DNA from 2 places in the Gordonia otitidis genome. Region 1 is predicted to be linked to the other one. Evidence: predicted binding sites of a transcription regulator. Region 1 holds the regulator's gene; the other holds the start of a gene.
The links. The regulator HspR, encoded in region 1, represses chaperone genes until heat shock. The targets are predictions, from matches to a motif close to ANNTGAGTNNNNNNNACTCANNT.

Region 1 (8,545 bases):
GAAGGCCCTCAAACCGCGTCAGATCCAGATGATCGCGATCGGCGGGGCGATCGGTACCGGCCTGTTCATGGGTGCGGGCAGCCGCCTCCACGACGCAGGCCCCGGGCTGTTCATCACCTATGCCGTGTGCGGCGTGTTCGTCTTCTTCATCCTCCGCGCGCTCGGCGAACTCGTCCTACACCGTCCGTCGTCTGGCTCGTTCGTCTCCTACGCGCGTGAATTCTTCGGCGAGAAGACAGCATTCGTCACCGGTTGGCTCTATTTCTTCAACTGGGCCGCCACCGCGATCGTCGACGTCACCGCGGTCGCTCTCTACGTGCACTACTGGGGAATGTTCGGTGCGATCCCGCAATGGCTGATCGCTCTCATCGCGCTGTGCATCGTCCTGACCATGAACATCATCTCCGTGAAGTTGTTCGGCGAGATGGAGTTCTGGGCTTCGATCATCAAGGTCACCGCACTCGTGACCTTCCTCGTCGTAGGCATCGTGTTCCTCGCCGGACGCTTCGACATCCAGGGAACGTCGACCGGATTCAGCGTCATCTCCGACAACGGTGGATTGTTCCCGACGGGTCTGTTCTCACTGGTGATCGTGACGTCGGGCGTCATCTTCGCTTATGCCGCAGTCGAATTGGTCGGCACAGCTGCCGGCGAGACCGCCGAGCCGGCGAAAGTGATGCCGCGCGCCATCAACTCGGTGATCCTGCGCATCGCTGTGTTCTACGTGGGATCGCTGATCGTCCTCGCTCTCCTGTTGCCCTACACCACCTACAAGGCAGACGAGAGTCCGTTCGTCACCTTCTTCTCGAAGATCGGCGTCCCCGCCGCAGGCGGGATCATGAACCTCGTCGTGCTCACCGCGGCGATGTCGAGCCTCAACGCCGGCCTGTACTCGACCGGTCGCACGCTGCGCTCCATGGCATTGAATGGAACAGCACCGTCGTTCACCGGCAAGATGAACCGAAACGGAGTGCCATTCGGCGGGATCGCGCTGACAGGTGCGCTGACGTTCCTCGGCGTCATCCTCAACCTCTTCGTGCCGTCCGAGGCGTTCAACATCGCACTCGACCTGTCCGCGCTCGGCATCATCTCCACGTGGGGGATGATCGTCGCCTGTCAGATCCAGCTCTACAGGTGGGAGAAGAAGGGCATTCTCACCCGCCCGGCGTTCCGGCTGCCGGGAACCCCGTACACCAGTTACGCGACGCTGCTCTTCCTGGCCGCGGTGGTCGTGCTGATGTGTTATGACAACTACTGGAATCTCATCGCGATCATCGTTGGCATACCCCTGCTCATCGCCGGGTGGTACGGCTGTCGCTCCAAGGTGCTCGCCATCGCGGCACAGCGTCAGGGTTACACCGGTGAGTATCCGGTGATGCCGCAGCCTCCGGTTCCCGAAGGCCCGGAGGACGAGCGGGACTGACCTGCGACGTCCGACGCATGACCGTCGACGACGATTCGCTACGTCGACGATTCGCTACGTCGACAATCCGTTACGCCGACGGGTCGTCGTCGATGCTGTACACACGAAGGGCGTTGTCGCGGAACACTCTTCGCGTCAGGTCGTCCACCCAGGTCGCGAGGACGTCTGCGAGCGCACCGACGAGCATGCCCATCGTCGCGTTGGGGCGGTCCAACGGGTAGTTCGAGCCGAACACGAGCCGCTCCGACCCGAAATGACTGACCATGTGTCCGACGAGCGGTCCGATCATCTGCGCGAGTGTCTCTCTGCTGCCGATGTTGCCGCGCGTGTCGTGTCCGTAACCGAGAGCCGGCATGGCCAGACCGGACAGCTTCATCACGATGTTGGGTTGGGCGGCAAGGCTCACCACACGCTCACGCCACAGCCTCATGATGTCCGCCCGCGCGGCTGCGGTGTTCCCGGTCCGCGCACCCATCGGCCCGAACGCGCCCACCGGAGCACCGATATGGTCGACCACGATCGTCGCCTGCGGATACTCACGCGCCAGACTGATCACGTCGTAGAGCTGGTGCGAGTAGACGAACACCTCGAGGACGAGCCCTCGACGCACTGCCTCCCCGTAGCCTCGAAGTGCAGCCGCAGAGGCCACAAGACCTTCGACGGGGGTCGAGTCACGAATGCGTGGATCGGGGTGGCGTGCCGCCAGTACCCGCACAGCGCGCACGAGGGGCGTGATGTCGAGTTGGGCGTCGAGTTGGGTTGCGAAGTTCGGCGAGCGGGGATCGCCGTGCACGATGAGCCCCCCGAGCCTCGGGGCTCCGTTGCGACCGAAGGGAAGCGAGATCGCGTAGCGGGTCTCCGAGAGTTCCTCGTCCTCGACGTCGGGAATCGCGTCGATATCACCGGCATAGGCGCGCCAGTGCGAGTCGGCGAGGATCACGGTGTCGATCCGGGCACCGGCCACGGCGGGCACGTCACTGATGTCTTTGACGTACTGTTCGGTCTCGTATGCTCGGGCGATGACCGACGGTGTCAACACGTACTCACGGTCGGACTGGGACACCAGCAGGGTGAACGCGCGATCGCCGAGCCTCGGCGTGAGTCGTCGCACCCGCGCGAGGCCCTTTGCCCGCCAGGGAGTCTGACGCGGATTCCACTGGAGCATGTGCGCGTCTACGATTCCCGGGACCACGTTTTCCAGGGAGCCCACATATTCAGCGTCCCATATCGCGTCTGCTTTCGGATCGAATAGACGGTTCACATATGCGGATTCTTTTCGAACGACGCACCGCTCGCCTGCTCCTCGAACACCAGAAGCGGGCGAGAGGGCACAATGGAGGGCTGTCGACGGCGCTGCATGAACGGAGGTGAGGATGGGCGGGCACTCTCGGCACGTGCTGCACCACGTGCGCCGGGTGATGGGTCGCGACCCCGACATGTTCACGCGCGGCGTCTTCACACGCCTGTTCGCCCTCGACCCGGACCTGCGCGATCTGTTCCCCGCTCACATGACGCACCTGCGCGAGGCGTTCTTCGGAGTCATCGACCATACGCTCGAAGTCATCCCCGCTGATGACGGCCACACCGAGTTGGTCGAGATCCTCGCCCAACTCGGACGCGATCACCGCAAGTTCGGTGTGCTGCCCGCGCACTATCCCTTGATGTGCAGAGCACTGATCGGAGAATTCCGTGAGCTGCTCGACGGATACTGGGACGACGAGACCGAGCAGACGGTCACCCAGGCGATGATGTTGACGACCGGCGTCATGCGGGGCGCCGCGGAGATGGCATCCGGACCGCCCACCTGGACTGCGCGCGTCGTCGAAAAATATCGGATCACGCGCGACCTGGCCGTCGTGCGACTCATCGGCGACGGTCCGTTGCGGTTTTCCGTCGGACAGTTCCTCGAAGTGGCGATTCCGCAATGGCCACACGAATGGCGACATCTGTCACCTGCCATTCCGCCCAATCCCGACGGCGAGATCGAATTCCACGTGCGCGCCATTCCGGGTGGTGTGGTCAGCTCTGCCATTGTCTCGACCACCCGCGTCGGCGATGTCTGGACGTTGGCCCAGAATCACGGAACTCTGCACATCGCACCCGGCCGCGAGGTTCTCATGGTCGCCGGCGGTACCGGACTCGCGCCATTGCGCGCTCTGCTCATCGAGATGTCGAAGCGGGCCGACTCACCGTCGACCCACGTCTTCTACGGCATGCGCTATCCCGGCGAACTCTACGATCTCGCCGTACTCCAGCGCATAGCGTCGACGAATCCGTGGTTGCGCATCACCGCCGTGTCCCAGGAGACCACCGACCCGTGGTGGTTGAACTCGATCGCGTCGCCAGAAGAGCTCGGGGTCGACCATCGTATCGGAATGCTTCCCGAAGTTGTTGCAGCAGAGCGGGATTGGAGCGACCATCAGGCTCTCGTCGTCGGATCCCCACAGATGGTGACCGCGACTCGTCGCAGACTGATCATCGCCGGTATCCGTGCGAGCATGATCCAATCCGACCCCGTGTACTGAGACGGGTGGACCTCTCAGCCACCGGTCCCCTCTCCACCCTGGCCGCCCTCGCCACCACCAGACTGTTCGGTGACAGTGACTGTGGTGGTGACGGTCGCGGTGTCGGTGACCGTCTGCGTCTCGGTCTGCGTTCCCGCCGGGGCCTCCGTCGTTCTGGTGACGGTCGGCGGGGTGACGGTCGTGGTGCGCACCTCACGCCGCGTCTCGGTTTCGGTTTCGGTGACCGCATCGTCCTGCCGCGTGACGGTCGCGCGCTGCGGAGTATCGGTGACGGTCACCGTGCTCGCCGGCGAGTCCGATGTTGCGCTGTTGTCATCTCCGCTGGCGTGCAGGGCTGTCAGCCCGATCGCGCCGAGTAGGACGGCGACCCCGATGACCGCGCCCAGAGCCCACCATCGCAGTCCGGTTGCATCGCGCGAGGCATTGATCGGGGCAGCTGTGTGACCGCCGGCTACCGATTCGCTTGCGGGCATGACTGTCGTCGCCGCCGGCGTTGCCGCAGCACCCGCGGCAAGTGCCAATGCGGGCATCTCGGCAATGGACACGGGACGCGCGAGCGCATATTCGAGAGCGGGCGCAACACCGGGCAACTCTGCGCCCGCACCCACGCACACGACGGAACTCAGTCGCGATCCGCCGTCGGCACTCAGGATCAGGCGGGCCAATTCGTCGGCACCCTGTGGGTCGGTGACGGGAATTCCCTGGGTCGTCGAGTTGTCACGCGTGTCGAGCAGCTGGCCGGTGGTGTGGTCGACGAGCGCGACGCACACGCCGTCGGCGGGTTGGCCGGGACGGGCCAGGTTCACCACCGCAGTGGCGCCCGCGCCTCCCGGGGACCTCAGGGCGACCGCCACCATCGCCGTCGAGATGTCGTCGACGCTGGTGATCTGGTACCAGGCGGGTGTCGACGGACCGGGGGTGAACGTCTGGGCGAGATAGTCGCGGGTGCTCGGCCGGGTACAGGAGACGACGAGGTGATCGACCTCGAACGGGACCGACTCGACCAACTCTGTGATCGCGGCGGCCGCTGATTCGGGAAGATGATCAGGCAGGTCGACGAGGTTGCTCGCAGCGATCTCGTCCCCACCTCCGGCGGAGCGGGTGACGACCGAGGCGATCTCGTCGCCGACGACCGACACGCCGAGGACCACTGGTCCGGTACCGGCGCGCGCTGCCGGCGGTGTCCCCGTCGCCTGTGTGCCCGTCGACGGTGTGCCGGTCGACTGTGTCACCGTTCCCTCCCCACGTTGCTTCGAGGTGCCAGCCTAACGTGTGATCCCCGACGGCCAACGGGCCGTCGGGGATCACATGTCACTCTGAACGTCGTCTCTCCGGCACCTGTCCGGTGAAGGTCGCGTCAGGCGGCGGGGTCAGTCCTTACGCTTGGCGCGTCGCGGTTGCCACACGACGAGAGCACTCGTGCGCGGTACCGGCACCAGCTCACCGCCGCGGCGGGCGGATTGCTCGACCTGATTCTGCAGTTCACCGACTCGCTGTTGCAGTGCGTCGACCTGATTGGTCAGGTCGATGATGCGTTTGATGCCGGCGAGGTTGACGCCCTCCTCCTGTGAGAGGCGTTGGATCTCTCTCAGGAGTTCGACGTCACGGGTCGAGTACCGCCGACCACCTCCGGTCGTGCGTTGAGGTGTGACGAGCCCGAGACGGTCATAGGTGCGCAGAGTCTGCGCGTGCATCCCGGCCAGTTGGGCCGCCACCGAGATCATGAACGTTGCGCCCGAGTCCTCGAAGTCCCGATCGCTGTAGTCCCGATCGCTGAAATCTCGACTCGCCATGACTCATCGCCCCCATCCTGCACGGGGATCGAAGCCACTGGCCTTCTCGGCCTCGGCGTAGGACTTGAGTGCGTCGGTCGCGGCGTCGTCGAGCTTGCTCGGCACCTCGACCTTCACGGTGACCAAGAGGTCGCCCGCTCCGCCGGAACGCTTCGGTACACCTCGCCCACGGACGCGTAGTGTGCGTCCGTCAGTGGTGTTCGGCGGGATCTTGACTCCCACCGACCCCTCGAGCGTCGGCACGGAAACCGTTGCGCCGAGCACCAATTCGGAAAAGCTGACCGGAAGTTGCACCTTCAGGTCGTTACCGCTGCGGGTGAAGATCTTGTCGGCGGTCACGTGGACTACGACATAGAGGTCGCCCGACGGCGCGCCGCGTCGACCCGCTTCACCCTGGCCCGCCAGTCGAATCCGCTGTCCGTCTTCGACGCCTGCCGGGATACGCACGTTGATGGTGCGCGCCCTGACCTTGACGCCTGAGCCGTCGCAGTCGGTGCACGGGTCGTCGATGCGTGATCCCGTGCCCTGGCAATCCTGGCAGGGCTCACTGAAGCCGAACGCGCCCTGATTGCGACTCACCAACCCGGACCCGTTACAGGTCGGGCAGACTCGGGGACTGGTCCCGGGCTTTGCGCCGCTTCCGTGGCAGGTCGTGCAGGGTGCCGGGCTCGTCACGCGCAACGGTACGGTCGTGCCGACTGCTGCGTCCTTGAACGACAACGTGGTCTCGGTCTCGAGATCGTTGCCGCGGCGCGGCCGGGTGGCCGTCGAGGCGCGCTGGGACCCGCCGCGGTTGAACAAGCCGTCGAACAGGTCGCCGAAGCCACCGCTCGATTCGCCGCCGCCGCCGAACAGGTCGCCTAGGTCGCCGATGTTGAAGTCGGCGCCGTTGTTCGTCGAGTATCGGGTTCCCCCGCCGGGGAATCCTCCCGGAAAGCCGTTGCCGCCGCCGCGGAACTGACCGCCCGCGAACATGGCACGGGTCTCGTCGTACTCCTTGCGCTTGTCGGCATCGGAGAGCACGCTGTGGGCTTCGGACACCCGCTTGAAGCGTTCTTCGGCTTCCTTGTCGCCGGGGTTGGCGTCAGGGTGCAGCTCGCGAGCGAGCTTGCGGTAAGCCTTCTTGATCTCTTCAGCCGAAGCGTCAGAAGCAACGCCCAGGTCCTTGTAGAAGTCGTGTTCGAGCCATTCTCGTTGTGGAGCCACCAGACGTCACCTCCTTCGTGGTTGTGTGAAGTTGTCTGGTCTTGAATTGTGGAAAAGCTTGGATGTGTGGTGGAGCCGTGCAGCGCCGACGGCGCGCCGCGTCATTTCACGCGACGCGCCATCGGTGCATGTGCAGGTGTTTATTGTGCACCACTCTGCTGATTCTGCGGTTCCGCTTGCTGCGCCGGGTCCGGGTCGGTGACCGTGACCATCGCTGTACGGATCACCTTGTCGCCGAGACGGTATCCGCTGCGGTAGACGGCGCCGAGAACGGGTTCTGCTCCGCTGCCGTCGTTTTGGACGGCCTCGTGCAGTTCCGGGTCGAATACATCGCCCGGTGTGCCGAACTTGGTCAACCCCTCGGCGTCGAGCGTGGCGATCAGCTTGTCGGCCACGCCCTTGAGCGGTCCGCTCTCGAGATCGCCGTGCTCACGAGCACGGTCGAGGTCGTCGAGGACCGGCAACAGCTTGTCGATCAGGATCTGCTTGCCGTAGGCGACGCGTCCCTGCTTCTCTTCTTCGGTCCGCCGCTTGTAGTTGGCGAACTGCGCACGCTCGCGCTGCAGGGCCGCGGTGAGTTCGGCCACCTCGGCCGAACCCGCGCTCGCCTCTTCCGAACTCGGTGCCTCACCGGCACCGCCGGGGCGCACCTCACCCGTTTCGGGATCGATGCGCCGCCGGTCGGTGACCGTGATCGGCTCGTCGACTTCGACGTCGACCGGGTCGAGCTCGGGCTCCTGTGAGGTCACTTGGTGTCCCCGGAGTTGGGCTCGTCCACGACCTCGGCGTCGACGACGTCGCTGTCGGAGTCAGCGGTGGCACCCTCAGCAGATGCGCCGTTCTGCGACTCCGCAGCCGATGCCGCGTAGATCGCCTGGCCCATCTCCTGGGACTCCGCCGAGAGCTTCTCGATCGCGCTCTTGATCGCCGAGATATCGGTGCCCTTCAGCGCCTCGTTGGCCTCGGAGATCGCAGCGTTGACCTTGTCCTTGACCTCGCCGGGAACCTTGTCCTCGTTGTCCTTGAGGAACTTCTCGGTGTGGTTGACCAGCGACTCGGCCTGGTTGCGGGTCTCGGCCTCCTCGCGACGCTTGCGGTCTTCCTCTGCGTGGGCCTCGGCGTCCTTGATCATCCGGTCGATCTCGTCCTTGCTCAGGCCCGAGCCCTCCTGGATGCGGATGGAGTTCTCCTTGCCGGTGCCCTTGTCCTTCGCGGTGACGTGCACGATGCCGTTGGCGTCGATGTCGAAGGTCACCTCGATCTGCGGGACGCCCTGCGGCGCAGGGGCGATGCCACCGAGCTCGAAGGAGCCGAGCAGCTTGTTGTGCGAAGCGATCTCGCGCTCACCCTGGTAGACCTGGATCTGCACCGACGGCTGGTTGTCCTCGGCCGTGGTGTAGGTCTCCGACCGCTTGGTCGGGATCGTGGTGTTGCGCTCGATCAGCTTGTGCATCACGCCGCCCTTGGTCTCGATACCGAGCGACAGCGGGGTGACGTCAAGCAGCAGAACGTCTTTCACCTCACCGCGGAGCACGCCGGCCTGCAGAGCAGCACCGACCGCGACGACCTCGTCGGGGTTCACGCCCTTGTTGGGCTCC
Region 2 (8,545 bases), 220 kb from region 1:
GAGCCGATGCACTCCGGCATGATCGGTGCCGGCATGCTCGACGCCGCGTGCCCCGGACTCGTCTTCACCTCACCCAACGCCCTGCAGATCGTCGGCGCGACACGGTGGGCCGATCGCGGCGCGGGCGTTCTCCACATCGTGAAGAACTACACCGGCGACGTGATGAACTTCCGCATCGCTCGACACCTCGTACGCGACGACATCGAGACCGACCAAGTGATCGTCGCCGACGACGTCGCGTCGGATTCCGACACCGGTCCCGGTCGTCGTGGAACCGGAGCGACAATTTTCGTCGAGAAGATCTGCGGCGCGGCGGCCGCGCGTGGCGACGCCCTGGCAACTGTCGCCGGGATCGGACGACGTGTGGTCGACAACGCGCGGAGCATCTCGGTGGCCTACCACGCGTGCACCATGCCCTCCGAGTCGTCGCCGACCTTCGAACTCGACGCCGACGAGATGGAGTTCGGCGTCGGCATCCACGGCGAGGCAGGGCGCGAACGCACCACCCGGGTCGGTGCCCGCGAACTGGTCAACCGCATGGTCGATCCGATCGTCGACGCACTGTCGTTGACTCACGGCGAGGAGGTGATCTGTCTCGTGAACGGCCTGGGCGCCGCGCATCCCCTCGAACTCGATCTCGTGTTCGGAGAGGTGGTCGCCGATCTCGACCGCCGCGGAATCGCCATCGCGCGTCCCATGGTCGGCACGTTCGTCACCGCACTCGACATGCGCGGCGTCTCGATCACACTCGTTCGCGCCGACGACGAGATCCTCACCCTGTTCGACGCCCCGACCACAGCACCGGGATGGGCGGCGAGTCCCTCTCGCAGCACAGCACCCCTGAGCGACACCACGTTCGCCCAACCCTCGGACTCCGCCGACGACGGCCCCGAGAACGAATGGCTGACCCGCTTCGTCGGGCACGTCCAGGACTCCATCGCCGATTTGACGGAGCTCGATCAACGCGCGGGCGACGGCGATTTCGGCACGAACATGGAAGCCGCCCTGGCGCACTTCAGTCTTCCCCTACGAGGCTCCGACAGCGAAGTCCTGAGCGCGATCAGCACCTCCTACCTCGTCCGCTCCGGCGGCACATCGGGAGTGATCTTCGGCGTACTGTTCCGCGAACTGTCCCTGGCCTTCGCCGACAACGACGATTTCGAGTCGGCGATCCGCGAGGGCTCCTCGCGCGCCCTCGCCGAGATCCAGGACCTCGGCGGAGCACAAGTCGGTGACAAGACCATGGTCGACGCATTGAGCCCGGCCGTCGACGCCCTCGAAGACGGCGAGTCCCTCTCTGCGGTCGGCCAGAAGGCCGCGGACGGAGCCGAATCCACCCGCGACACCACCGCCACCAAGGGACGTGCGAGCTACGTCGGAGAGAATGCTCGCGGCGTCGTGGACCCGGGCGCTCTGGTGGTCTCCTGGCTGTACCAGGCCACCACCGACAACAGCTGACCGTCCCTGCTCCACCCGACAGCGGTGAGCGGTGCTCCGCCCACCGTCTGCAGCTTTTCGCATTCGGCCGATTGCGCAAAACGCAATACGTGTCAGCACATCGTTAACTGTTCGGCCCTCGAGGTGTTATCGCACCGTGACCGTCGGCGTCTTGGGTTTCGAGTTAGTCGCAATCCCCTGCTGGATCTGACGCCGCACGTGCGCGACGCCCTAGCGTAGTCCGCAACGATCGGGGGAACGATCGCTTGGACAGGAGCACAACATGACCGAAACGACCGATAGGCTCTCGGTGCTCCTGACCCGGATCGCGAACGGCGACGCCCGTGCATTCGCTCAGTTCTACGACGAGACCAGTCACCGCGTCTACGGCATGGTGCTCCGCATCGTGCGCGACCGCGGGCTCAGCGAGGAAACCACGCAGGAGGTCTTCCTCACCGTGTGGCGCTCGGCGCACACGTTCGACCCCGAGTCGGGTTCGCCGCTCGGTTGGTTGATGACTCTCGCTCATCGTCGCGCCGTCGACCGGGTTCGCTCCGAAACCGCTGCCAAGCGTCGACTCCACGTCTACAGCACGGCCGAGCAGTCGACCAGGGTCGAACACGACGTGGTCAGCGAATCGGCCGAGCGCCGCGAAACCATCCGTGAGGTCCGACTCCTGATGTCCCGCCTGACCGAACTGCAGCGCGAGGCGATCGAGTTGGCCTACTTCCGAGGAATGACCTACCGCGAGGTCGCCGACGAATTGGGAGTGGCATTGCCGACGGCCAAGTCACGTATCCGGCAGGCACTCAAACGGCTCGAACCGCACATCGCGGTGACCGCAGCCTGAGGCGTCAACCCAGTCTTCAGAAAGACTTAGACACGAGAAGGTCCCCGACCCGTGGTGGGTCGGGGACCTTCTGTCAGTGCTGTCAGCCGAGAACCAACGAATCTCCATCGGCGCTCACGTTGACCGGCACGACGTCGCCGTCGCGGACATCACCGGCGAGCAACGCCTTGGCGAGCTGATCGCCAATGGCCTGCTGCACCAGGCGACGTAGCGGACGGGCGCCGTAGAGTGGATCGAATCCCCGCTCGGCCAGCCATTCCTTCGCCTTCGGCGTGACCTGCAGTTCGAGTCGACGCTGAGCAAGACGCTTCTGCAGTTGGCCGAGCTGGATGTCGACGATCGACACCAGCTCCTCGGGGCTGAGCGCCTCGAAGATCACGACGTCGTCGAGTCGGTTGATGAACTCCGGCTTGAACGCGCTGCGCACCGCCGCCATCACCTGGTCCCGGTCGCCTCCTGCACCCAGGTTCGACGTCAGGATCAAGATGGTGTTGCGGAAGTCGACCGTGCGTCCCTGGCCGTCGGTGAGTCGACCCTCGTCGAGCACCTGCAGCAGGATGTCGAAGACGTCCGGGTGAGCCTTTTCGACCTCGTCGAAGAGCACCACCGTATACGGACGGCGACGTACCGCTTCGGTCAGCTGACCGCCCTGCTCGTATCCGACATAGCCGGGAGGTGCACCGACAAGCCTTGCCACGGCATGCTTTTCGCCGTACTCACTCATGTCGATGCGCACCATCGCGCGCTCGTCGTCGAACATGAACTCCGCCAGCGCCTTGGCCAGCTCGGTCTTACCGGTGCCGGTCGGGCCCAGGAACAGGAACGATCCCAGTGGCCGGTTCGGGTCGGCGACGCCTGCACGAGCACGTCGGACGGCGTCGGACACGGCGACCACGGCCTCTTTCTGGCCGATGACGCGCTTGCCGAGTTCCTCTTCCATGCGCAGCAGCTTGGCGGTCTCACCCTCGAGCATCTTGCCCGCGGGAATGCCCGTCCACGCCGACACAACCTGTGCGACGTCGTCGGGGCCAACCTCCTCCTGCAGCATCACGTCCTCGTCGGGGTCGGTGCCGGTCTTCTCGATCGCGGCTTCCAACTCCTTCTCCAAGCCGGGGATCTTCCCGTAGCGAAGCTCGGCCGCCCGACCCAGATCACCGTCGCGTTCGGCCCGATCCGCTTCTCCACGAAGGCGTTCGAGCTCTTCCTTGGTGTCGCGAACGGCGTCGATGGCGGTCTTCTCCGACTGCCAGCGCGCGGAGAGCTCGTTGAGCTTCTCCTTCTGGTCGGCCAGTTCCTGACGCAGCTTCTCGAGACGTTGCTTCGACGCTTCGTCGTGCTCCTTCTCGAGTGCGACCTCCTCGACCTCGAGCCGTCGGACGACACGCTCGACCTCGTCGATCTCGACGGGGCGCGAGTCGATCTCCATCCGCAGACGTGACGCAGCCTCGTCGACGAGGTCGATGGCCTTGTCGGGCAGGAAGCGCGAGGTGATGTAGCGATCGGAAAGGCTTGCGGCAGCGACCAACGCGGAGTCGGTGATGCGCACACCGTGATGCACCTCGTACCGTTCCTTCAGGCCACGAAGGATGCCGATGGCGTCCTCGACGCTCGGCTCCCCGACGTACACCTGTTGGAACCGACGCTCGAGGGCGGCGTCCTTCTCGATGTACTGGCGGTATTCCTCCAGCGTCGTCGCACCGACCAGGCGCAACTCACCGCGAGCGAGCATCGGCTTGATCATGTTGCCCGCGTCCATGGCGGAATCGCCTGTGGCACCGGCACCCACGATGGTGTGCAGCTCGTCGATGAAGGTGATGACCTGCCCGGCCGACCCCTTGATCTCGTCGAGCACGGCCTTCAGCCGCTCCTCGAACTCACCGCGGTACTTTGCACCCGCGACCATCGATCCGAGGTCCAGCGACACAACGGTCTTGTTGCGCAACGACTCCGGCACGTCACCTTCGACGATGCGCTGCGCGAGCCCCTCGACGATGGCGGTCTTGCCGACGCCGGGCTCACCGATGAGGACCGGGTTGTTTTTGGTACGACGGCTGAGCACCTGCACCACACGACGGATCTCGGAATCGCGGCCGATGACCGGATCGAGCTTGCCCTCGCGGGCGGCAGCGGTCAGGTCGGTGGAGTACTTCTCCAATGCCTGGTAGGTGGATTCGGGGTCTTCCGACGTCACGCGCGCCGTTCCGCGGACGGCGACGAACGCCTCCTGCAGAGCCTGCGGGGTTGCGCCGTTGTCGTGCAGCAGCTTGGCGACATCGGAATCGCCGGTGGCGAGCCCGACGACGAGGTGCTCGGTGGAGACGTACTCGTCGTTGAGTTCGGTGGCGAGCTGCTGGGCGGCCGTGACCGCCGCGATCGACTCGCGGGAAAGCTGCGGTTGAGCACTGGCACTCGACACCGTCGGCGCCCGATCGACCATGGCCTGCGCCTGCGCGCGAACAGTCGACGGATTCACGCCCACCGCCTTGAGCAGCGGCGAAGCGATGCCGTCGGACTGGTCCAGCAGTGCGACCAGGATGTGGGCCGGACGTACGTCGGGGTTACCAGCAGCGGCCGCCGCCTGCACAGCAGCGCTTAACGCCTGCTGCGTCTTGGTGGTCGGGGTGAAGCTGTCCACTTGGTGGTACCTCTTTCTCTACGTGTTTCGCGTTCTTAAGTCTCCGTGGCTCAATTATGGCCACTTGAGTGGTTCAACGCACGCAGAGTTGAGTCCATTCCGCTCAGGTTTGTCTATTTTGTGACTTGAGTCACTGTCGACTGGTGCCGGGCCGTGCTCGCCCGGTTTCTAGACTGGCGGACGGGTTTTCCGAATTCTTGGACAGGAACGCCACATCAGTCACAAACTCTGGACTGGCACATGGCGTGTCCCCCGTAAACCGGTCCGGTTGGTTCTACAGTCCTGATTGCCCTGATGAGGGCGGAGAAGGGACGATAGGAAGCATGGCGGGACGTAAGCGTCACTCGGCGGAAGACATCGTGCACAAGGTACGCCGTGCCGCCGATTTGGCTGAGGACGGCACGAATAGCAGACAGACCGCTGCCGATCCGGAAGTGTCGGCTGCAAGGCTGGCCGAGCAATGACCGGCCGGGACTTGGCATCCGCGATGAACGAACTGGAGAAGGTCCTCGCTGATAGCCAAATGGAGACCGACAACCGGCGCGCTGAGAGCACCAGACGCCGCGACGAGGGCCGCGCCCTCTACACGGTCGACGGTCAGCCGTCGCTGCGCCTATCGTTTGTGATCTACCTCGACGAGCTCGGAACCACGACACGACTCCCGCTACTCACTGACGAGGGCCTCCGTGCCGACCTCAAGACCTATGATCGTCTACGCACCCTCCTGCACGACAACGAATCGGTGGTTGAAGCAGAATCGGCTCGCGTCTCTACTTCAGCGACAACGTCGCAATCGTCACGCCGATCGAGCCTCTCTCGCCGGGGTTTCTCGACTACGGACTCCACCGCCAACTTCTCGCCGTCACGACCTATCAGCTGAACATGACATTGCGCGGCCGCGCACTGCGCGGCGGGATCACTATTGGCATGGCCTACGCCGATCACTCTTTCGTCACAGGTCCAGCCCACCTGGCCGCAGTACTCCTCGAGGAAAAGGAAGCGAAGAATCCACGGGTCCTCATCGCTGACGACATCTATACCGAGATCATCGACACCGTCGACGACGACACCTTTCAACTGTTGCAGCACTACCTACTGCGCGACACGGATAACAAGGTATTCGTGAACTACCTCCTCGGCATCGAAGAAGACGGAGTGCAAGACGATATTCAGCGTGCGTTGGCCGAACATCGGGACTATCTGAACCGTGCACTGTCCTCAGCTGCAGGCATTCCCGGGGTCTACGAGAAGTACATGTGGGCGGCCGGATATCACAACTATGTGCGAGCTACCTTCCACGAGCAGTTGCCAGCCTGCTTGGATGTTCCCGACATCGCTCCGAGTCCGCTTAGCAGGCTGACTCGCGGCTCGACTCGACCTACGTAAACGGGGTACTGCGCTGTGCCACGATCATCGCCGCTGGCGGCGAGTCGATAGACTGAGAGCGCATAGTATAAGTTCCGTCGCCGCATTTAATGCGCCGCCAGGAGACTACCTGTACCCGCAGGTCAGAGCGATACTGCATTCGAGTCCAGACTGTCCGCCGAATCCCAGTCCGGAAGTCCGCTGTTTCCCCCGGGTCGCCAGTCCAGAAACTCACTGCGCGCGGCAGGTGATTGCCGCGCTCGGCCAGATTCCGGACTGGCGGACGAGTTTCAGTGTCGGGCCCCACCCCGACCATCACCTTTGAGGGCACCGGCATCGCGACCGTGCGGGTGTCATCCATCGTCGGCGGCCATGGCGTCCCGCTCGGCCGTCGCAGCGTCCACCACGGCGCGCACCTGCGGGCTCCTCGACCCTGTAAGCCAAGCGAATGCCACCTCATTGGGCGGGATGTCGCGGATCGGGACCACCGCGACATCGGACCGTGTGTAGAACTGTCCGGTGCTCAGCGGCAGGATGCAGATGCCCTCCTCGGCGGCGACCAGTTCCAGCTTCTCCTCAACGCTGTGCTGGGGATGGGTCGGTACCGGTGTCCCCGAACAGAACTCGTCTGCGACCGCTTGCCACTCTGGGACCGCATCGGTGCTCTGGAGGAGGTGCTCGCGTGCCAGGTCGGCCAGCGCGATCGAGGACGACCCAGCCAGTGGGTGGTGTGCGGGGATCGCCGCGACACGTGGTTCCCTGAACCACGGGCGTAGATGGATTCCACTGCGTGGGACTGGAAGTCGGACCACGCTGATGTCCACCCTGCCGTCACGGAGGACTGCTGTCTGGGTGTTCCAATCGGTGCGCAGAAGTCTCACCTGCATCGCAGGATGGGTCTCACGAAGGCGCCGCAACAGCGCCGAGAGGGTGAGACCGGGCATGAACCCGATGGTGATCGAGGCGGTCGTCTCAGCGGCGGCCCGCGCCTTCCTCGTCGCAGCGGTTGCTGCCTCGAGCAAGGCTGGTGCGTCCGCGTGAAGCTGTCGCCCTGCGTCGGTCAGCGTTGTGCGCCGTCGGTCCCGATCGAAGAGCGTCACTCCGAGGTCGGCCTCCAGCGCGCGGATCTGGCGCGACAGCGCGGGTTGCGCAACGTGCAGGGACGCGGCTGCGCGTCCGAAGTGGAGTTCGTCGGCGACCGCGACGAAGTAGCGCAGCTTCCTCAGATCGAGGTCCACCGATCGTCCTCCCCGTCGTCGACATCGCTGCGCGCACCGTCCGCGGTCGCAATCTCCACCATGCGCCAACTTCAGACCTGTGACAACTCCCCGAGAGGGTCGAGATGCGCCGGAGCCCAGGCCAGCTCACGCTGGGCGCGAGCCGGAGTGAGCTGTTGGTCAAGTGCCAACGCGTCGGCGACAGGTCCCATCGTGCTTCGCGCTTCGTCCAGCGGGATCGACACCGGAGTGGCGGTGAGACCAAGTGCGGACGATATCGCCTCGGCGACGTCGCGCGTCGACGGGTTGACCCCGCCCACGCCGATGTACACGGACCCCGCCGATGCGTCCAGGGCGGCGACGTACAAATGAGCCAGATCCTCGACGTGCACCAGTGCCCAGTGCGCGGACCCGTCGCCGATGTACGCCACAGCACCTGCGGAGCGGGCCGGTTGAATGACAAACTCCTCGATAAGGCGGTTCTGGCCGCCGTACACCAGACCCGGTCGGATGACGACAGGAGTCCTGCCGTCGCAGACGCGTCCCAGCACCGCGTCCTCGACGTCACGACGCCAGCCCACGATCGCCGGCGGATTCCACGGCGCGTCCTCGTCGGCGACACCGTCTGTGTCACCGTAAACCCAGGTGCCACCGGTATGGACGTAGGTTCCGCTCCCCACCCCGTCGAGCATTGCCTCAGCAGCTGCTCGATCCTCGGCGCCGGTGGTCGCCTGGGCAAGGTGGATCACGGCCTCGCTCTGCACAGCGGCCTCACTCAACACCTCGAGGTCCGTCAATTCGCCGCGGACTGCAGTGGCCCCCAGACCGCGGACCGCGTCGGCGGAGCGGTCGCTGCGGGCGAGCGCTGTGACGGTGTGTCCGTGGTCCTGTAGTGCCGTGATGACGGCGGTGCCGACGTAGCCAGAACCGCCGGTGACGAAGACCTTCATGTCGATTCCTTTCGATGTGGAGCGTCCTGCATCCTCGACCCGAGTGTGCGCGGTGGGTGTCGGTGGCGTCCAAGACCTGGATCGGTCGCTG

Region 2: the regulator HspR is predicted to act here: its motif matches at 5,009-5,031, upstream of clpB (ATP-dependent chaperone ClpB).

What each region holds. Positions count from the first base shown of each region.
Region 1 covers NZ_CP085974.1:2,634,081-2,642,625, reverse strand. The annotation lists gene LK459_RS12025 (amino acid permease) at 1-1,423, shown strand, start outside; gene LK459_RS12020 (amidohydrolase family protein) at 1,494-2,633, opposite strand; gene LK459_RS12015 (FAD-binding oxidoreductase) at 2,797-3,948, shown strand; gene LK459_RS12010 (hypothetical protein) at 3,963-5,180, opposite strand; gene LK459_RS12005 (heat shock protein transcriptional repressor HspR) at 5,319-5,741, opposite strand; gene dnaJ (molecular chaperone DnaJ) at 5,745-6,947, opposite strand; gene grpE (nucleotide exchange factor GrpE) at 7,088-7,696, opposite strand; gene dnaK (molecular chaperone DnaK) at 7,693-8,545, opposite strand, start outside.
Region 2 covers NZ_CP085974.1:2,855,800-2,864,344, reverse strand. The annotation lists gene LK459_RS13115 (dihydroxyacetone kinase family protein) at 1-1,458, shown strand, start outside; gene sigK (ECF RNA polymerase sigma factor SigK) at 1,721-2,287, shown strand; gene clpB (ATP-dependent chaperone ClpB) at 2,370-4,922, opposite strand; gene LK459_RS13100 (hypothetical protein) at 5,246-5,386, shown strand; gene LK459_RS13095 (hypothetical protein) at 5,805-6,308, shown strand; gene LK459_RS13090 (LysR family transcriptional regulator) at 6,641-7,525, opposite strand; gene LK459_RS13085 (NAD-dependent epimerase/dehydratase family protein) at 7,597-8,454, opposite strand.